3 regions of the Virgibacillus sediminis genome follow, and region 1 is predicted to be linked to each of the others. Evidence: riboswitches for the same ligand, from Rfam matches in the RefSeq annotation. Region 1 holds a riboswitch; each other region holds the start of a gene.
The links. Region 1 has a riboswitch for S-adenosylmethionine ahead of metK (methionine adenosyltransferase). Riboswitches for the same ligand answer to the same signal wherever they lie in the genome.
Positions count from the first base shown of each region.

Region 2: linked by a shared signal. The riboswitch ahead of ACFODW_RS15575 (methionine ABC transporter ATP-binding protein) and the one ahead of metK (methionine adenosyltransferase) in region 1 are both predicted to bind S-adenosylmethionine.
Region 3: linked by a shared signal. The riboswitch ahead of ACFODW_RS12100 (5-methyltetrahydropteroyltriglutamate--homocysteine S-methyltransferase) and the one ahead of metK (methionine adenosyltransferase) in region 1 are both predicted to bind S-adenosylmethionine.

Region 1 covers NZ_JBHRRZ010000003.1:4,834-12,031, forward strand. Annotated here, with positions in the region: gene ACFODW_RS01885 (class I SAM-dependent methyltransferase) at 83-640, shown strand; gene ACFODW_RS01890 (tetraprenyl-beta-curcumene synthase family protein) at 663-1,733, opposite strand; gene ACFODW_RS01895 (gamma carbonic anhydrase) at 1,822-2,334, shown strand; gene metK (methionine adenosyltransferase) at 2,373-3,572, opposite strand; SAM riboswitch class I at 3,780-3,887, opposite strand; gene pckA (phosphoenolpyruvate carboxykinase (ATP)) at 4,099-5,685, shown strand; gene ACFODW_RS01910 (ABC transporter substrate-binding protein) at 5,862-6,851, shown strand; gene ACFODW_RS01915 (ABC transporter ATP-binding protein) at 6,865-7,198, shown strand, end outside.
Region 2 covers NZ_JBHRRZ010000038.1:143,671-150,868, reverse strand. Annotated here, with positions in the region: gene ACFODW_RS15605 (Gfo/Idh/MocA family protein) at 1-605, shown strand, start outside; gene ACFODW_RS15600 (sugar phosphate isomerase/epimerase family protein) at 602-1,462, shown strand; gene ACFODW_RS15595 (Gfo/Idh/MocA family protein) at 1,560-2,636, shown strand; gene ACFODW_RS15590 (LysM peptidoglycan-binding domain-containing protein) at 2,721-3,260, opposite strand; gene ACFODW_RS15585 (YjzC family protein) at 3,549-3,761, shown strand; gene ACFODW_RS15580 (hypothetical protein) at 4,157-5,149, shown strand; SAM riboswitch class I at 5,371-5,481, shown strand; gene ACFODW_RS15575 (methionine ABC transporter ATP-binding protein) at 5,557-6,567, shown strand; gene ACFODW_RS15570 (methionine ABC transporter permease) at 6,560-7,198, shown strand, end outside.
Region 3 covers NZ_JBHRRZ010000017.1:228,703-235,900, reverse strand. Annotated here, with positions in the region: gene ACFODW_RS12115 (pyridoxamine 5'-phosphate oxidase family protein) at 1-243, shown strand, start outside; gene ACFODW_RS12110 (D-glycero-alpha-D-manno-heptose-1,7-bisphosphate 7-phosphatase) at 313-837, shown strand; gene metA (homoserine O-acetyltransferase MetA) at 952-1,860, shown strand; SAM riboswitch class I at 1,933-2,040, shown strand; gene ACFODW_RS12100 (5-methyltetrahydropteroyltriglutamate--homocysteine S-methyltransferase) at 2,123-3,232, shown strand; gene ACFODW_RS12095 (TAXI family TRAP transporter solute-binding subunit) at 3,448-4,383, shown strand; gene ACFODW_RS12090 (DUF1850 domain-containing protein) at 4,373-4,837, shown strand; gene ACFODW_RS12085 (TRAP transporter permease) at 4,834-6,855, shown strand; gene ACFODW_RS12080 (CidA/LrgA family protein) at 7,077-7,198, shown strand, end outside.

The sequences.
Region 1 (7,198 bases):
ATGTGGGGACTTTGTCAAGACAACCCCCTTTTCATCTGCTATGATGAATATTGTACAAGCAAAAAAAGGAGTTATCACCATTATGATCAAAGGAATCCTCGATTATTCACATGATTTACTGAAGCATTCTGTCGAAGAAGGAGACATTGTCATGGATGCAACTTGCGGGAATGGCCATGATACTATTTTCCTTAGCGGGCTGACAGGCCCAAGCGGAAAAGTGTTCGCATTTGATATACAGCAGCAGGCCATCCGAAACACTAAACAACTGCTCTCGGATGCCAAGCATCAAAATGTCACACTTGTCCACGACAGCCATGCTAATGCTTCTGAATATCTACCGGAAGGGGAACTTGGCGGTGCTATTTTCAACCTCGGATACCTTCCAAAAAGCGATAAATCAATCGTAACGAAAGGCAGCTCCACTATTGAAGCAGTCAATAATCTTCTGCCCCGCCTAGGCAGGGGGAAAATTATCGTACTTGTCGTTTACCATGGACACCCGGGTGGCAGAGAAGAGAAAGAAGCAGTAGTGAATCATGTTCAACAATTAGAACAAAAAGATTATGCTGTGCTCCGCTACGGCTTTATCAATCAAAGAAATAATCCGCCTTTTATATTGGCTGTTCAAAAGAGATAACATTCACCGTTCGGTTGCCTCCTCAGCCCCGCCCTCCATTCAGTTGGTAATAGAGTTTGGTATTTAAATGAAAGAAACGGCTTCTCCACCCTCTTTTCACCAATTTCCGTTTCATTTCCGGCCCATATTGCAAGCCGTTCACTTTAGGATCGCCTAAATAAAGTCCCACAAGCCCTTCCACTACCATCTGGTGGAATCCCGGGTCTGGCAAGCGCCGTCCTCTATCCTCTGCCTGCTGTATAAAATAAAGGAACCTTTCCCTCATTCGGCTGTAGTTTTCATAGTAATTGCAAAAGTTCAGGTCCCCTTCCTCCTGATCCTCCTGTTGGTCAATAAAGTAATCCAACAGTATGTGAATTCCCTGAATATATGGGAAGTATCCATGAATTATATCCTTTGCCATCGTTTCATTCAGATTACCTGATAGACCATAAGAAATAAGACAGAATATACCAAGGGTCGAACCTGCAGATGCTGCGAACTCGTGCCAGTCTAAATCTGGAAACTTCGCTTCGTAACCCTTATACCAAGACGTTAGCCTAGGCATGCGTTCTTCTTTCCTCACATGCTTATGCACTTGAAGGTCAGCATACAAGCCTTGTAATTCGAGAAGATGGCCTTCCACCATCTGGTAGTTGTCCAGCATGCCGAGTGATTCTTGACAGGTACGGACCAATTCAGCTAAGTATCCCCCATCATCCTGTTCCTCTCGTAGAAGATAATAATTCTTCGTCTTTGTTCCAGGTTTCAAAGCGTCGGACATTGCTTCATGCAATAAACAGAAGTCTTCCGGATTCATTGATGTGCTACGGTCACACAGATTATCCAAATAATCACTGATCGTCTGATATGCTACAATGAAGCGGACAGCCTCTACATGCTTCGCCCCTGCCAGCAGGCTGTATACCGCCCCTCCCTGACAATGGAACCGCTTTGCCTCCATACTGGAAAGCGCCTGGTTTCGCAATTCACGGTCTGGAATTTCCTCCGCCCTTTTTCTCCAATAGGAAAGTTCTTTGTCAACCGCCGGGAACACTTGCTGGTAAACAGATTTCATTAATGTAACCGCCCTGGTCGGAATATGCTTTGCCACTCCAATTCCTCCAACTGGAAATGCGCTTCCTCATCTCCGCTTTGTTATACTACTTATATATCACCATATTTCTTAGGAGGATTCAAATATGTATGCCTATAAAGGTAAAGAACCATCTATTCATGACACAGTTTTCCTAGCACACGACGCCATGATCATCGGCGATGTAACAATTGACGAATATTCGAGCATCTGGTTCAAAACCGTTATTCGCGGTGACGTCGCTCCAACACGCATAGGTAAGCGTGTCAACATTCAGGACCTCTCCATGTTGCATCAAAGCCCTGATCGTACATTGCTTATCGAAGACGACGTGACAGTCGGCCACCAAGTGACACTACACTCGGCTATCATAAGAAAAAATGCTCTTATCGGTATGGGATCGCTTATTCTGGATGGTGCAGAAATTGGGGAAAATGCCTTCATTGGAGCAGGGAGTTTAGTGCCGCCTGGAAAGAAAATCCCCGCCAACACAATGGCATTAGGGAGACCTGCAAAAGTTGTCAGAGAACTGACGGATGAAGATTATCAGGAGATGGAGCGAGTCAGGAAGTCATACGTGGAGAAAGGTCAATACTACAAAACAAATACTGTATTATAATAGAGGCCATGCAGGAAAATCCTGCATGGCCTGCTTGCTTACTTTTCAGCGAGTGCTTTCAACTCATCTACTTTATCTGTCTTTTCCCAAGGGAACTGGACATCCGTTCTGCCAAAGTGTCCATATGCCGCTGTATCCCTGAAAATAGGTTTTTGCAGATCCAGCATGCGAATAATTCCAGCCGGACGAAGGTCAAATATCTTCCGTATGGCTTGTACTAGTTCCTGCTCGGTAGCGATGCCGGTGCCAAAGGTATTAATGGAAATGGAAACAGGCTCTGCAACTCCGATGGCATAAGCCAATTGGACCTCGCAGGTCTTTGCCAATCCTGCTGCCACAATATTTTTCGCAACATAGCGGGCCGCGTAAGCTGCAGAACGGTCCACCTTAGTGGCATCCTTTCCACTGAACGCTCCCCCACCATGCCTTGCATAGCCTCCATACGTATCAACAATGATCTTCCTGCCTGTAAGTCCGGCATCCCCTTGTGGTCCGCCTATAACAAATCTTCCGGTCGGGTTGATGAAATACTTGGTTGTATCATCCAATAATTCAGCCGGCACCACTGGACGGATTACATGCTCTTTGATATCCTCTTCAATCCGGTCGAGTGGGATATCCTGGTGATGCTGTGTCGAAATAACGATCGTGTCCACTTTAACTGGGCTCCCATTTTCGTCATACTCAATGGTTACCTGTGTTTTCCCATCCGGGCGGAGGTAGTCGAGGACTTTATCTTTCCTGGCATCGGAAAGGCTCTTGGCCAGCTTATGCGCTAAAGAAATAGGTAAAGGCATCAATTCTTCCGTTTCATCACAGGCAAACCCGAACATTAAACCTTGGTCTCCGGCGCCGATGGCATCGATTTCCTTCTCTGTCATTTTGCCTTGCCGTGCTTCCAAGGCCTGGTTGACTCCTTCTGCTATATCAGGTGACTGTTCATCAATGGCAGTCAGCACAGCACAAGTATCCGCATCGAATCCGAATTTGGCCCGGGTGTACCCTATTTCCTTCACGGTCTGTCTTACAATTGCCGGGATATCTACATATGTACTCGTGGAAATTTCGCCGGCAACCAGTACGAGGCCAGTTGTTACAGTAGTTTCACATGCTACCCTTGCAAAAGGGTCCTTTTTTAAAATTTCATCCAAAATTGCGTCCGATATCTGATCGGAAATCTTATCCGGATGCCCTTCCGTTACAGATTCAGAAGTGAATAAACGCCGGTTTTCAGCCATTTGGCTAAATCCTCCCCTAATTGTATTACGGTACTCTATTTTTCCATTAGTTATCTTTTTTATCCAAAGAGGTCCAAAATATCAGAACATACCATGTTCCCATAAGCTAATATGGAAGCCTAAGGATTTCCTTTCAGGCAAACAATAATTCATTTGAACAAAGAAAAAACCTTTCCTGCAATGATGAGGAAAGGTGATAGCCTTTCACTCTTATTGTCCAAGGAAAAATCCTTGCATCAGGTAAGCACCTTTTCACTGAAAGTGATGGTTGCTGGGCTTCATCGGGTCTGTCCCTCCACCGGCTCTGAATAAGAGAGTATCCGTTCGAAATTTATCCTAACGGAAGAGGCCCGGCGTGTCAACCATTTCGAGAATCGCCCACAGGAAATTGTGATTTTTCTAAAATAATCCACCAATTAGTGTGGACTAATTTTTTTAATGTGTTATACTAATACTCATAAAAAGAAAAAAATGGATGCTTGATAAGTATATTGTGTAAATTCATCAAAAAAGGCGGGTTGTCAAAATGAAAATGGTGGAAAAATCATTAACCAAAGAGATTCACTCACATGTAAATCTCCAAGAGAACTTAACAGTACCACAGCTGGTCGAACAGATCCTGGCCCGAAATGAAGGAATCCTCACCGCTACCGGTGCTGTTCGTGCAACTACAGGAGCGTATACTGGACGCTCTCCTAAAGATAAATTTATTGTAAAAGACGAAATTTCCGAGGATCACATAGACTGGGGAACTGTCAACCAGGATATTGACGAATCCTCATTTAATAAATTGTATGAAAAGATGATCTCTCATTTAAAAGAGAGGGATGTATTATATAGTTTTAAAGGCTTCGCGGGTGCAGATGCCAAATACCGCCTCCCTATCCAGGTAATCAATGAATATGCCTGGCACAATCTTTTTTCGAGACAGCTGTTTGTCACCCCGACTGAGGAAGAACTTTCGGGCCATCAGGCAGAATTCACTGTAGTATCCGCCCCAGACTTTAAGGCCGACCCAGAGGTGGATGGAACCAACTCTGAAACCTTTATCATCATCTCGTTCAAGAAGCGGGTGGTATTGATTGGGGGAACAGAGTATGCCGGGGAAATTAAGAAGTCAATCTTTTCAGTAATGAACTACTTGCTGCCGCGTCAGGATATCCTCTCCATGCACTGCTCCGCCAATGTAGGCCAGGAAGGGGACGTAGCTTTATTCTTCGGTTTATCCGGTACGGGAAAGACCACCCTGTCTGCCGATCCCTACCGTCGCCTGATCGGGGACGACGAACACGGATGGGGGCCAAACGGCATATTCAATATAGAAGGCGGCTGTTATGCAAAATGCATCAATTTGTCTGAAGAAAAGGAACCGCAGATCCACAAAGCAATACGTTTTGGCTCTGTTCTTGAAAACGTCGTACTGGACCGGTCTTCCAGATTGCCGGATTATGATGATACTTCCCTGACTGAAAATACGCGTGCAGCCTATCCATTGGATAATATGGACAATATTGTCACTCCTAGTGTCGCAGGCCATCCGAACACGATTATATTTTTGACTGCAGATGCTTCAGGAACCCTGCCGCCAATTAGTAAATTAACGAAAGAACAGGCCATGTACCACTTTCTGAGTGGTTATACCAGTAAACTTGCAGGGACTGAGCGCGGAGTGACAGAACCACAGGCAACTTTCTCCGCCTGTTTCGGTGCTCCATTCCTTCCACTGAAACCTGCAGTTTATGCTGAGATGCTCGGTGAGAAGATTGACCTGCACAATTCCAATGTGTTTTTAGTAAACACCGGCTGGACTGGTGGTTCGTATGGCACGGGGCAAAGGATGAAATTATCTTACACGCGTGCGATGATCCACTCTGCATTGGAAGGTGAATTAAATTCCGTAGAGACCGTTACCGATGAAATCTTCGGTTTGAATATTCCTCTCCAGGTTCCTGGCGTACCCGATGAAGTGCTGGTACCCAAGAATGCTTGGGAGGAAAAAGAAGCATATGAAGAAACGGCTAAATCCTTAGCCATGAAATTCCACCGGAACTTCGAGAAATTTACGGAAGCCGGTGATGACATCAAGCAAGCAGGACCTGCATACCGGGTCTGAACCTAAGATTCCTCATCCCAAAAGGAATATTTATAAATAAAGCCGGCTTCCGTTCTCGGAGGCCGGCTTTTCAATTGTTTGAATTTCTCCTTTCCGCCCACACTAGGCATTCACACATTTTGCCCTCTAGCATAAACTATGTTGACATCACACTATTTATCAAGGGGTTGAACGTTATGAAAAAACTGATTGCGGCCGTTGCCACTGTCAGTATGATGCTGGTTTTCCTTGTAGCCTGCAACACAAACGGTACGGTCTCCGTCAGCCTTGCCGAAGTAACTCGTTCCCTGTTTTACGCCCCGCAGTACGTAGCTCTGGAAAAAGGTTTTTTTGAAGAGGAAGGATTGGATGTTGAGCTTCAAACGACCTGGGGCGGCGATACTACCATGACAGCGCTGCTCTCTGATGGTGCCGATATAGCCCTCGTAGGCTCGGAAACATCCATTTATGTATACGCCCAGGATTCCAGAGACTATGCAATAAATTTTGCCCAGTTGACACAGACGGATGGTACATTTCTCGTGTCAAAAGAACCTCGCCCTGATTTCAACTGGGAAGACCTGAAAAACAGCAACTTCCTTGGGCAACGTGTCGGGGGAATGCCACAAATGGTGGGAGAATTCGTACTGAAGAAGCACGGAATTGATCCGCATCGTGACTTGAATCTCAGCCAAAATGTAGACTTCGCCAACATACCAAGCGCATTCTCTTCCGGTGATTATGAGTATGTCCAGTTATTCGAACCTACTGCAAGCGTCTTTGAAAAAGAAGGAACAGGACATATCGTAGCTTCCTTTGGAGAGGAATCCGGAAAGGTACCGTATACAGTCTTTATGGCAAAACAGAGCTTCCTGAATGAGAATGAAGAAACCGTACAGAAATTTACAAATGCCGTCTATAAGGCCCAACAATGGGTACAGGAGCATAGTGCAGAAGAAATTGCTGAGGTCATTCATCCATACTTCGAGGACACGGAAATAGATATGCTCGCTGCCTCCATCGACCGCTATAAACAACAAGGATCCTTTGCAGAAGATCCTGTCTTAGACGAAGAAGAATGGGAGAACTTGAAGGATATCATGGATGAAGCTGGCGAACTGCCGACCGATGTGCCTTATGAAGAATTGGTAAACACAAAATTCGCTGAGGAAGTTCTCAGCAACTAAGGAAGGGGATATTATGTCATTTCTAACAATGGATAAGGTCTCCCATCACTACTTTTCTTCTAAAGGCTACACAAAAGCACTTGACCAGGTTTCCTTTTCCGTGAAGGAGGGGGAGTTCATTGCATTATTAGGGCCAAGCGGCTGTGGTAAATCGACCATCCTCTCCATCCTGGCAGGTATTATCCAACCTACAGGTGGAAATGTATTGCTTCAGGAAAAACCGATTTCCCATTCAACATTAGCTATTGGCTATATGCTTCAGCAGGATTACCTTTTTCCATGGAAATCTATCATGGAGAATGTCCTTCTCGGACCGAAATTGTCCCATACCGACACAGAGGAGATGA
Region 2 (7,198 bases), on a different contig from region 1:
GAGAGTACGGGAAAGTAATAGGTATCAAGGGATTGGTCACATGGTTCAGGCCAAAGGCTTACTATGATGAAAAACCATGGAGAGGCAACATGAGGCAGTCCGGCGGCGGTGTGATGATCAACCAGGCTATCCATACATTGGATCTGATGCAAATTATTGGCGGAGACATCAAAACCATCCGTGGATCCATCGATAACCTATTTGACTATGGATACGATGTAGAAGACACTGCTACAGCAAATATCCAATTTGAGAACGGTGCCACAGGGCTGTTTTTCGCCACGGTGACAAATGCGGTGAATTCCTCGGTAGAATTCCAAGTCATCCTCGAAAAGGGAAAACTGACGATTAAAGATAGTATCTTGACTACAACGGGTGAAGACGGCCAAAAAGAGCGAATAATGGAAGATGAAAAGCTTCCAGGCAAGAAATTTTATTATGGGGCAAGCCATGCTAATTTAATCAACCACTTTTACTCCTGCATTGAAAATGACACGGATGATTACATCCATGTGAAGGAAGCCCAAACATCGATGGAAATGATCAGTGCCATACGCAGGTCATCTGAAATAAAACAAATAATCCCAATGGAGGTATACCAATGACAAAAGGCAAAATCGGAGTGCAAATGATGATGTTGAAGAATAAGGTAGAAGAGATCGGTGCCTATGAAACAATGAAAAAATTGCATGAGCTAGGGTTTGGGGCAGTAGAAGTCTCGCAAATTCCTATGACCGAAGAAAATGTTGCCGAACTGAAACGTGCCAGTGAAGAATTTAATATTAACATTGCGGCACTTTCAGCAGGCCTTGAACCGATGCTTCCGGGCGCACCCGGTGAAACGTTGATCAATGATTTTGATAAAATTGTACAAGATTGCAAAACATTGGATTGCAACTTTATCCGCATTGGAATGCTCCCTTTGAGTATAATGGGCGACAAGGACGAAATCATGGCGTTCATTGACAGAGCAGAAGCAATGGCCGAACGGTTGGCAGAGCATGGAATCGAGTTATACTATCATACCCATCACATCGAATTCCAAAAATATGATGGAGAATATTTGCTGGATCTGATGAAAAACAACACGACAAGATTAGGATTTGAATTGGATGTCCATTGGATTCAAAGAGCTGGTGTCAACCCAGTAGAATTTGTGAAAGAATACAAAGGCCGGATTTCCCTGCTTCACCTGAAAGATTATCGAATCGGTCAACTGGATGTACAGGAAGACGATCTGCAGGACATGGAGAAATTCTTCCATAAGTTTACGAACCTTATCGAGTTTGCTGAGGTTGGCGAAGGAAATCTGGATATACCGGCAATTATGGAAGCGGGTCTGGAAAGCGGAGCACAATACTTCCTTATTGAACAAGATGACACTTATGGAGTAGATCCATTTGACTGCTTGGAAACATCCGCTAAAAACCTGAAAGAGCTGGGATACTCAGACTGGTTTTAAGAGATATGAAGAAAGTTGGAAATAGGAACTGGTAGTCTGCTAGTTTCTATTTCCATTACTCAGACATGAAATTGTGTTGGCAAAGGAGCGAATGAATATGGGTAATAATGACGGAATGAATTATGCACCAAAGGGGAAGCCGAACCCGGTCGTTAAAGAGGGAGAATTCCAAATTGCGGCCGCGGCATTGGATCATGGCCATATCAACGGTATGATCAACGGCCTGCTTGAAGCTGGCGCCACTTTAAAATGGGTGTTTGATCCCGATGCAAAGAAAGTGGAAGAGTTTATTGAAAAGTTTCCAGACGTACAAGTCGCTGAATCATTGGAGCAAATATTGGAAGATGATGAGATTAAACTGGTAGCAGCAGCAGCAATTCCTTCTGAACGCAGTGCGTTAGGAATCAGAGTGATGGAGGCTGGCAAAGATTATTTCACAGATAAAACGCCATTTACTACACGGGAACAATTAGAAGAAACAAAACAAGTAGTAGAACGCACCGGGCAGAAATATATGGTGTATTTCAGCGAACGCTTGCATGTAGAAGGGGCTGTTTTCGCTGGTGAACTAATTAGGGATGGTGCCATTGGTGACGTCATCCAAGTTACTGGGTTCGGCCCGCATCGTTTGAATGCGCCAAGCCGTCCTGATTGGTTCTTTAAAAAAGAACAGTATGGTGGAATTTTATGCGACATTGGCAGCCACCAAATTGAACAGTTCTTGTACTATACAGGAAACAAAGATGCAGAGGTTCTGCACAGCAAGGTCGGCAATTACAATAATCCAGAATATCCTGAGCTCGAAGATTATGGGGATGCGACACTGGTTGGAGATAATGGGGCAACGTTTTACTTCAAAGTGGACTGGTTTACCCCGGACGGCTTAAGCACTTGGGGAGATGGACGGACGTTCATTACCGGGACAGAAGGCACCATCGAAATCCGCAAATATGTCGATGTAGCACGCGAGGAATCGGGAGACCATCTTTATTTGGTAAACAAAGACGGAGAAAAGCATTATGAACTGTCAGGGGAGGTCGGATTCCCATTCTTTGGTGAATTGATCAAAGATTGTTTGAACCGTACAGAAAACGCCATGACCCAGGAGCATGCTTTTAAAGCAGCAGAATTATGCTTGAAAACACAGGAAGAAGCAATTGTTGTAACAAAATAAGCATGGTTAAAAACGACTCACACCTTTATTGGTTTGTTGAGTCGTTTTTTATTGCGGGAGGATGAGGTAATAAAGCCCCTATTTCTAGCTTGGAGGAATATTAATGACCTGCCCGGCATAGATAACGTCTGGATTGGTAATCTGCGGGTTGATCTGCAGGATTTCTTCGACGGTAGTGCCGAACCATAGGGCAATTTGGAATAAACTGCTTCCCGGCCGGACGATATAAGGTGTAACAGTTGGCCTCGGTTCACACTGTGCTCCCAGGGATGCCCATGTTTCTTCATCCGCCACCCCTGTCACCTCCAATTCTCTTATGGAAGACTGCCATGTAAGCAGTGCCTGTTGCGTCCTTGGACCGTAGATGCCATCAATGGGCCCGGTGTATAGGCCAACAAAGGCCAGCAGATACTGCAGCCTTCTGACGGGGGCACCCCGGTCACCCTGTTTCAGCACAGGGCATAATTCCGATGCTCCATTGTCTGGTATAAAGATGACTTGCCCAGGGTAGATGAGGTCGGGGTTCTGAATTTGAGGATTTAAGGAGAGAAGGATATCGGCCGTCGTATGAAAATTTCGGGCAATACTGGACAAAGAGTCACCCGGCTGTACGATATAATTCATCAATTCCACCTCATTTCCATTGTTAACATACCCTATTCGGATATCGGGGGCAATGTGCCTATCCACCGGCAATCCATTCTGATAAATATTGAATTGGAGAAATGGAACCGTGTCGGCCATAACAAATGGCAAAAACCATGTTTGTGCTGGCGGATACTATTTCCACACTGCCAAGAGAGGCACTTCTTTGAAAGGGGGCCTTTTTCTTTTTTTGCTCTCCGCCTGAGGAATTCATAATAATTCCCTCAGTAACTCATACTAAGGGAAAATTCAGGAGGAGTGTGGATAATGGGTGAACAATCTATGTTCAAGGCAGGACAGAAAGCGCCGAATAATGGCATTTATGTAGAAAACGGTGAAACAGGCAGCAACGTAAATGACCCGCGGCAGGTGGAAATGGAAGCTGGGCAGGAATTTCCGCAGAACACCAACCAGGACCGTGTTTGGATCAAGAAGCGCGATCTTCATAAGCCGGGTGTCCAGGGGAGAAGTAATAACTGAGCTTCCTGCTAGTTGAAGAGGCTGCTCCAGTGGGGGGCGGCTTTTTGTTTAATAAACACCCTGAGGTTAAGAATGGCTAGTGAGGTATGGCACAGGCAGCGTTGCGAGCTTCCGTTTTGAGAGATATGTATGGGAATCCTGCGCGGAACATAGATAAACCCCATATGGTGTTGGGCACAAGGATGGACAAAACTAAAAGTATTTAATTCAAAAGGCGAACGATGCACTGAATCAGCGGAGCATATTTCCGCAGCGGCAATTTACCCCCATATATTGAAGTTAGATTAAACAATCTTGTCCCAACCTCGTGCCTTTAACCGTTATGGGAACGATGTGATAAATCATGCTGTTTATAGACATGATGAGGATAACATAGCAAAAGGAGAGTTTGGCGGATGGATCCTTTATTTGTGACGCAGGAGGAAGTTTTTAGCTTTTATACGAAAGATGGAGAAAAACTGGAACGGAAAACGGAGGTGCGGTTTGATCCTCTCACAGGAGAATCTTCCCGGCTGGTTGTTGATCCGGGGATGAAGCAGCTGGAAAAGGTATACCACCGTAATCAAATGAAGGAGAGCAGGGAGAATTGTCCACTATGCCCAGAAAATCTGGAGAAACTGACACCGGTATTCCAGAAAGTAATCAATCCGGAAGGCCGGATCAGGCAGGGATCGGCCGTCGTATATCCAAATATGTTTCCCTACGGCAAGCATAATGGGGTGGTTGTGGTTTCTGAGGAACATTATCTTCCGCTGAAGGAGTTTACTGTGGAAATGATCCAGGATGCATTCCAGGCAGCACAGCAATATATCCAGCAGGTACTCCGGGCGGAACAGGACGTAATGTATGTCTCTGTTAATTGGAACCACCTGCCGCAAGCGGATGGCAGCACTCTACACCCACAGTTGCATGGGGTTGTTTCAGAATCGGCCACCAATTATCAGAGTCTCTTTGACCGGAAATCACGTGCCTTTCAAGAAAATCACAGACGCGAGTATCTCTCTTGGCTGTATGAGCATGAAAAAGGCGGCGAGCGCTGGGTTGGGGAAAAAGGCAGCGTAGCATGGATCCATGCGTTTGCTCCAAAGGGGCATTATGATGTTCAAGCGATCTTCAAAGGTGTCACAGATATCAAGGATATTAAGCAGCAGGATTGGAATGACTTCGCCCATGGACTGAAGGCAGTGTTCCATACGCTTGAACAGGAGGGTCTGGACGGTTTCAATCTATCCCTCACCTTTTCCAATGAAGGCTCACCTGCCCATGCCAGAATTATTCCGGTAGGGCATAGCACTACTGGCATCCATGCCTTCCAGACACTTCATCAAGAGCCGATCGTCTATAAAAACCCGGAAGAAGCTGCTCGGAAGGTCAAGAAATATTTCTAATTATACCGTAAAGGAAGTAAGAGAGAGTTGGCACTACTATCGGGAAGCATCTCCCCCACATATATATGGTGAAACGAGCCATATGAGGAGGGTTCTGGAAATACTATAAGTGCCGCGAAACCGCCATTTCGGCAGAGAATAACCACTTCCTGTAAAATTCCGAAAATATGTTGACATTTTTGTCGAATGGCTATAGTATTAAGTCTATGAAAATTACATACAGCTTATCAAGAGTGACTGAGGGAACAGGCCTGAAGACGTCACAGCAACCTTCCGAAACGGAAAGGTGCTACCTCCTGCAGAATGAGCGAATCCATTCTGAAAGATAAGGGTTTGAAAACAGATATTCAGCCTCTCTTTCGCATATGGAAGAGAGGCTTTTGTTTAGGTGAATGGGGGGGAGCAGCATGATTGAACTTCGCAACGTAGAGAAAGTGTACAAGGTCAAGAAAAAGCTGGTAACTGGCGTAGACCAAGTGAATCTGCACATCGATAGCGGGGAAATCTATGGAATTGTCGGATACAGCGGTGCTGGGAAGAGCACACTGCTGCGTTGCATGAATATTCTGGAGCGGCCGACAGCAGGCGAGGTGCTGATTGATGATGTTGATCTTCTGAAGCTTCCGGCCAAAGAACTGCGCAAGGCCAGACAGTCGATCGGAATGATCTTTCAAGGATTCCATCTCGTGTCTTCCAAAACAGTGGCCGAGAATGTAGCGTTCGCTCTGAAAGCGGCCGGACTCGGAAAGGCGGAACAGCAAAAGCGGGTGGAAGAACTGCTGGAACTTGTGGGGCTTGCTGATAAGGCAGATAATTATCCGTCCCAGCTCAGCGGCGGACAGAAGCAGCGGGTCAGTATTGCAAGGGCACTGGCCAATAATCCGAAAGTACTACTATGCGACGAGGCAACCTCGGCATTGGATCCCAGTACGACCAAGTCTATCTTGCGCCTGCTTAAGAAAATCAACGAGGAACTTGGCATCACGATTGTTATCATTACGCATGAGATGGAAGTCGTGAAGGAAATCTGCCACCGATGTGCAGTCATGCAGAATGGAAAAGTCGTGGAAGAGGGAGAAGTGTTCGACATCTTTTCCAATCCGAAAGAGGAACTTACTAAAGATTTCATCCAGACCGTCCTGCAATTCACTTTGCCGGAGAAGCTGTTGGAAGACTGCAAGGGAACCTTGGTGAAACTGCAGTTCCGCGGGGATCTGGCGAAAGAAGCAGTCGTCTCCGACATGTTGCAGGCCTACCCGGTCAGCGGCAATATCCTTCACGGAAAAGTAGAGTATATAAGGGACATGCCTCTTGGCGTGTTCATCATGGAATTGACCGGTGAAAAGGAGCAGGTGGAAGAAGCGATTGCGTATTTGGAAGAGCGGGTTCAACAAGTGGAGGTGATCCGATATGGATAGACTGATAGAACTCCTGCCGGAACTGAATCAAGCATTCTTTGAAACCTTATATATGGTGGGAATTTCCCTTGGGATAGCTATCTTTGTCGGGCTTCCGCTTGGGATCCTCTTATACGTAACCGATCGGGGGCTTTTCCTGGAGAACCGGTTCGTTAAAGTTGCAGCGGGCATCGTCACCAATCTGGTGCGGTCGATACCATTTATCATTCTGCTTGTCTTCCTGCTGCCTGTCACCGATGCCCTGCTTGGAACGACCATTGGGCCGACAGCGGCTGCCGTGCCATTATCTGTTGCCGCCATCCCGTTCTTTGCCCGGATTGTCGAGACCTCGGCAAGGGAGATAGATCAGGGAGTAATAGAGGCTGCCGTATCTGTAGGTGCGTCACCATGGATGATCATCAAGGATGTCATTCTCCCGGAAGCAAAGCCGGGGATTATCAGCGGTGTGACGATCACGACCATCAGCCTGATCGGCTTCTCTGCCATGGCGGGGACGGTAGGTGGAGGCGGTATCGGCGATCTGGCCATCCGCTACGGCTATTACCGCTATGATGACCTCATCATGTATACCACCGTTATTATACTGATCGTGCTAGTCCAAGTTATTCAATATGCCGGGGACTTCATTGCC
Region 3 (7,198 bases), on a different contig from region 1:
AACCCCTATACACACATCCTGATCGGGTATGAAGGAGAGGGATTTGGCGATGATTATGTAGAGTACCAAGGCAAGGTACGTCTCAATGATTCAGAGGAGATGCGCAGCAGGCTGTGGAGCGAAGATTTGGCGATGTATATGGAAGGACCCGACGATCCGAATTATGTGGTTCTGGAAATAGAGCCTATCGGTATCCGCCTAATGAATAAAACGGGTCAGCCGCCACAAGAACTGGAATTATAATACGGATGAGAGGTTGGGATAAAAAACGTTTGTCTCAGCCTCTTTTACTGGACGAAAGGAGAGTCTGCATTGTCCAAAGGAATATTTCTTGATCGGGACGGGGTCTTGAATGAAGTGCTTACGGACCGTGTCCAATTCGTTAATAGTCCGGAAGATTTTTATTTGCTGCCTGGGGTTGGAGAGGCAATTCATCTGCTGAATAAAGCGGGGTTCAAGGTGTTTGTGGTGACAAACCAGGGAGGAGTGGGACTTGGCTTTATGGCGAAAGAAGCATTGATAGAAATACATAACAAGATGCAGCAGGATCTGCACGAGTACGGAGCAGTGATTGATGATATTGCTTACTGCCCTCATAAACCGCATGCAAACTGTGCATGCCGGAAGCCGAAACCCCAGATGATTTTAGATTTGGCTGAAAAGCATCAGGTTGATATAAAGGAAAGTTTTATGGCCGGTGACCGGGAACCAGATATCCAGGCCGGGAAGAAGGCGGGAGTAAGGACTATTCTGATAGGAGACGGCATTTTGGACGGTGTTGATGCTGATTATGTATTTCCCGATTTACTGTCTGCAGCAAAATGGCTTACAGCATAAATTTAGGTGGAAAATTAAGTTTCCCTATTTTATTCCAGCCGAAGCTGTTGCGGGAATTTTGCATTATCTTTATAATAGTAAGCATTATCTGAGCATACACAGGGGGAGATGCTGTTGCCAATAAATATACCAAAGGAACTGCCAGCAACTGAAGAGCTGAGGCATGAAAAGATATTTGTAATGGATGAGGATCGTGCCAGATCACAGGATATCCGTCCGTTGAATATCCTTATCGTCAACCTCATGCCAGAAAAGGAAAGAACTGAACTGCAGCTCCTTCGTCTGCTTGGCAATACGCCGTTGCAGGTGAACATTTCCTTTCTGAGGATGAAGACACATGAAGCGAAGAATACTAGCAAATCTCATTTAGACACGTTCTATGAAACATTCGGAGAGGTAAAGGACCGCCGCTTTGATGGAATGATCATAACCGGAGCACCCATTGAACACCTTGAGTTTGAAGAAGTGGACTATTGGGACGAATTGACAGAGATCATGGAGTGGAGCAAGAGCAATGTCACTTCCGTACTGAATATTTGTTGGGGGGCACAGGCTTCCTTGTATTATCATTATGGAATCAACAAGTATCCGCTGCCGAAGAAGCTCTCCGGCATCTATCAGCACCGGGTTTCCGACCAGACCATCAATCTGGTCCGTGGGTTTGAGGATATCTTCAATGCCCCTCATTCCCGCTATACTGCCGTTTCCATGGAAGATATAGAGAAAGACCCGCGCCTTCTGCTGCTGTCTTCTTCCGAAGAGGCGGGCGCTTTCATAATTTTATCCAAGGATGAGAAGCATATCATGGTTACGGGCCATTTGGAATATGATGCAGATACGCTTGCAGAAGAATATGCCCGCGACTTGAGCAAAGGGCTTGATATCAGCATACCTGAGAATTATTTTCCGAATAACGATGTAAACCAGCATCCTTTGAATACATGGAGGTCCCATACACATCTGCTGTTCTCTAATTGGCTCAATTATTATGTCTATCAGCAGACACCATATCAATGGGATTAATCAACCCCTTTGCTTTTAGAGGAAAAAATGCTATCATACTAGATATGAAAATACAGACAATTAAATGAATTGTTCTTATCCGGAGAGGCCGAGGGACTGGACCAATGAAGCCTCAGCAACCTGTTTTTCCCGACAAGGTGCTACTTCCAGCAAGTCGTCTGGCGGCTTGAATGATAAGAGGGATGAATTGCTTTATGCAGGGTCTCTTCTTATGCGAGAGGCCCTTTTTCATTATTACACCATAGAAGGAGAGGGACGAATCATGGCAGTAAAGTTAGAGAAGAAGGCTCCTTTTAAAGGGGATCATGTAGGAAGTCTGCTGCGGCCGGAGCGCTTGAAGCAGGCAAGATTGCAACATGCAAATGGAGAAATTACAGCAGAACAGCTGCGGAAGGTCGAAGATGAAGAGATCATCAAGTTGGTGGAGAAGCAGAAGGAAGCAGGGCTGCAATCCATCACGGATGGCGAATTTCGCCGTTCCTGGTGGCATTTTGATTTCCTTGAAAACCTTGTAGGGGTAAGGGGATACGACCCAGGATCTGGGCTGAGCTTTAAAGGGATTGAAACAAAGTCCTATATTATCAAGGTAGAGGATAAGGTGGATTTTGATGAAAGGCATCCCTTCCTGGAACATTACAAGTTTTTGCATGAGCAAGTAGGAGAAAACCATGTACCTAAAATGACCATACCAAGTCCGAACATGCTTCTCCTGCGAGGAGAAATTGACGAGGATACATATGGCGTGGAGGACATTCTGCCGGATTTGACCAAAGCTTACAAGAAGGCCATCCGCGCATTCTATGATGCCGGCTGCCGCTATTTGCAGCTGGATGACACTTCCTGGGCAACTTTCTTATCTGAGAAGGGTCTCCAATCCCTCCGCGACAAGGGGTATGACCCGGAGAAGCTGCAGGAACTGTTTACCCGTGCGATTAATGAATCATTGGAAGGCCGTCCGGATGACATGCTGATAACCATGCACATCTGCCGAGGCAACTACCGTTCCCACTATTTCAGTGAGGGGTCTTATGATGCGGTTTCTGAAATTATTTTCAGTAAACTTCAAGTTGATGGGCTGTTCCTTGAATTTGATGATGAACGTTCTGGTGGATTCGAGCCCCTCAAGCATGTGAATAGAGATGACTTGCATGTGGTCCTCGGACTCATTACTACTAAGTTCGGCGAGCTGGAAGACAAGGAAGAAGTGAAACAACGCATTTCCAAAGCTGCTGAGTATTTGCCGGCCGACCAGTTGGCCCTCAGCCCGCAATGTGGATTTGCTTCTACTGAAGAAGGTAATGATATTACTGAGGAACAGCAATGGGAAAAAATCCGCCATGTCCTCGACATTGCCAAGGATGTATGGAAATAATAGATATTAAGAAAAGCAGGCTGCACTGGAAATTACTATTCCGGTGCAGCCTGTTTTTTTGTATATATATCGGGTAATATTTAACAAATTCAAAATAATGGTAAGTTACTTCCCAATTGAAACCGTTTGCTGTATACTATTTTTGGAATCTTATAAAGGGGGTAATAGAATTGTTACGAAATAAAATAGGTTTGGCATTAGGGGTATTGGTTTTGATGCTGCTTGCTGCCTGTGGCGGTGGGAATGAAGAATCAGGCGGTGAAGCAGGAGGCAATGGAGAAGGACTCGATACAAATATCGTCACCATCGCGACTGGTGGTTCTTCCGGTCCATACAACATTATTGGCACAACCTTGGCGGAAACATATAGTAATGAATTCGGAATTAATTCAAGAACACAGACCACAGGAGCTTCCGTGGAAAACGTCAACTTGATGAAAGAAGATAAAATTGAAATGGCTTTCACCATGAGTGATGTTGTGAGTCAGGCAGTCGAGGGGACGGGGAACTTTGACGCACCGATTGAGAAAGTCAATCAGATAGCAGCATTATACCCTAACTATGTACAAGTAGTGACTACAGCCGATTCTGGAATAGAAACCCTTTCAGACCTGGAAGGAAAACGGGTAGCGGTTGGCGACCAAAACTCCGGTGTAGAGGTGAACGCCCGTAATCTTCTGAAAGGACATGGGATAACCTATGACGACTTGGAAGTTGATTATTTAGGGTATGCTGAAGCAGCCGATGGACTGAGGGCAGGTCAATTGGATGCCGCTTTCCTGACCAGTGGGCTTCCTAATGCTTCCCTGTTAGAGCTTTCCGAATCACTGGACATCCGGCTGGTAACCATCAAACAGGAAGATGTAGAGGAAATCGCCCAGGATCAGTCCTATTTTGTACCAATGGAAATACCGGCAGATACGTATGGCAATGAGGAAGCAGTTCCAACAGCTGCCATCATGAATGCTTTGATTGTACGCGAAGATATGAGTGAAGAGGATGTCTACAAGTTGACAAAGGCATTCTTTGAAAACCTGGATTCTTTGGAAAACTCCCACCAGGCAGCTTCTGACATTTCCTTGGAAGAAGCCCAAGAAGGACTTGTAGCACCACTCCATCCAGGAGCCGAACGCTATTATAATGAACAGTAAGTGGATGAAATGGGGCGCATGGTTGATTGTGCCCTTTTTTTTCCTGTTTTTCAAACTACCTGTGATTGGGCTGGAAGCGGATAACACGGTCTACTATTTGAAAGAACCGGCTTTTCAGCTGAAATGGATTCATTCTGTGGAGAAAGAAGAATGGTTTGAAACATATGAACGGCATGGCAGCAAGCTTATGCTGACAGATACGCTGTTCAAGACATTTGGTGCCGGGACTCCTTCAGACGGAGAGGTGATCCGCAATCAGGATGGATTTGTCCATATGAAGGTGGAAAGGAAAATGGATGAAGTGAACTTGGCTGTTTCCAAGGATGCAGAAACTCGTTTGGAAACAAAAGAGGCTGTTATTCCTTTATATGAGTTGGTTGATCACCATGAGAATTTGCGAATATCTGTACACTATCTTCATGTATGGGAGTATTTGGGAGGGAAGTTTCTATGAAAAAAGACAACAGAGATTTAAATATAGAGAGTATATCCGAGAAAGAGGAAGATAAGACAGCTAGTCAGGAAGTACTCGAGAAATTCGACACCGATGCCCGTGTGCGTAAAATGAAAAACAGATCTATTGCCATCTTTATATCTGTAATAGCTATCCTATATTCCGCATATCATTTATATATTACCTATAATCCAATGCCCGCTTTGCAGCAAAGGGCTGTTCACATGGCTGTGGGGATGGCCTTGATCTTCCTGCTATACCCAACGTTCAAAAATCAGGACCGATCGAAGGTGCCGGTATATGACTGGCTGCTCTTTTTGCTTAGTCTGTCGACGGCTGGGTATTTGATTTACGAATATACGGAAATTGTGACCACACGAGGCGGCATCCCCAACGGCATGGATATTGCCATGGCTATGCTCACTGTCGTCCTTGTACTGGAGGCGGCACGCCGTGTGACCGGAATCATTCTGCCAATCCTTGCCTTGATTTTTCTTGCTTATCCATTCATCAGCCACAATATCTGGCTGCCGGATATGCTGATGACCAGACTCTTTGATCTAGGGGATATTTTCGGACAGTTGTACTTAAAGACGGAGGGGCTGTTTTCTACAGCAATCGGAGCTTCTGTGCAATTCATCTTTCTATTCATCCTCTTCGGAGCCTTCCTGGCAAAGTCCGGCATGGGACAGCTATTCAATGATCTCGCGATGGCACTAGCCGGCAGACAGAAGGGCGGTCCTGCAAAAGTGGCCGTCATTTCCAGTGGGTTCATGGGGAGCATCAATGGTGCAGCCGTAGCAAACGTAGTCGGTACAGGTTCATTCACTATACCGCTAATGAAAAAAATCGGTTATCATAAAAACTTTGCAGGGGCCGTGGAAGCAAGCGCCTCTGTTGGCGGGCAGATTCTGCCTCCGATTATGGGGGCGAGTGCTTTCATTATGGCGGAAACCACCGGGATTGCGTACGGCACTATAGCCTTGGCTGCCCTGCTCCCAGCAGTATTATATTTCCTGGCTGTTATCATGCAAGTTCATTTCCGTGCTGGAAAGCGTGGACTCAAAGGCATTCCAAAGGCAGATCTGCCACAAGTGAAGGAAGTGCTGAAAGAAAGAGGCCATCTTTTGCTGCCGATTGTCGGCTTGATCATCATGCTGTATATGAATGTGCCGATCGGCTATGCAGCATTCAATACCATTCTGCTCACAATCGCGGTCGCTACTTTGCGCAAGTCAACGAGGATGTCGATCACTGATGTACTGCAGGCGATGGAAAACGGGGCAAGGCAGTCCTTGTCTGTAATGATTGCTTGTGCTGTAGTGGGGATTATCATCGGAGTGGTCAGCTTGACCAGTTTCGGTACTGTTATGACGTCAGCCATTACAAGCATTGGCGCAGGATCCTTGTTCCTGACCCTGTTCTTTACGATGATTGCCTCGATCATTCTCGGAATGGGCCTACCGTCTATTCCAGCTTATATCATTACGGCAACCATGACGGCGCCGGCCCTGGCCGAATTCGGCATCCCGGTGCTAGTCGCACATTTATTTGTGTTCTACTTTGGAATTTTTGCCAATATCACACCGCCTGTTGCTCTTGCAGCATTTGCGGGGGCCGGTGTCTCTGGAGGCGATCCGATGCGGACAGGATTCCAGGCATTGAAGCTTTCATTGGCCGGTTTTATAATTCCATATATATTTGTCTATGATTCTTCCATGCTGATGATTGATACGACAGGGGTTGCAGTTAATGCTACAGAGTTCGCCCTGCCGCCGGTGATGTCGATTATAACCATCGTCGTCACATCCTTGATCGGTATTATTGCACTGAGCGGAGCCTTGGAAGGATATTTAAAGACGGAGATGAATATCATCTACCGTTTGTTCCTGGGTGCAGGTGCATTGCTTACTATCATGCCGGAGACGATGAGTGATATCATTGGTTTGGTTGTTATTGGAGTAATCACGGCTATTAACTTTATACAAAATCGAAAAGATTTTTCTGCTGCCGCCTAGGCAGTTATTAAAAAGCCGGACAGCGGTTATGCTGTCCGGCTTTGTTTAAAATTGATTTTTTCCTCCACGTGTAATCAAAAATAGCTGCGCCCAGCGGCCAGCAAGGCTTCCTTTACCTCCGCACATCACGGAACAGGCATCTCCCGCCCTCGTTCTTTTCCTCGGACTCTCTCTTTTTTTGCTATACTAGACTCTATGAAAAGTCATTGGAGTGAGTTTCCATGCAAATGGTAGTAAAAATTGCGATACATATCGGTGTCTTATTCGGGATGTATTGGATAGGCATGCAGATTCAGCAAGCCCTGAACCTGTTTATACCTGGGAGTGTCATCGGTTTGGTATT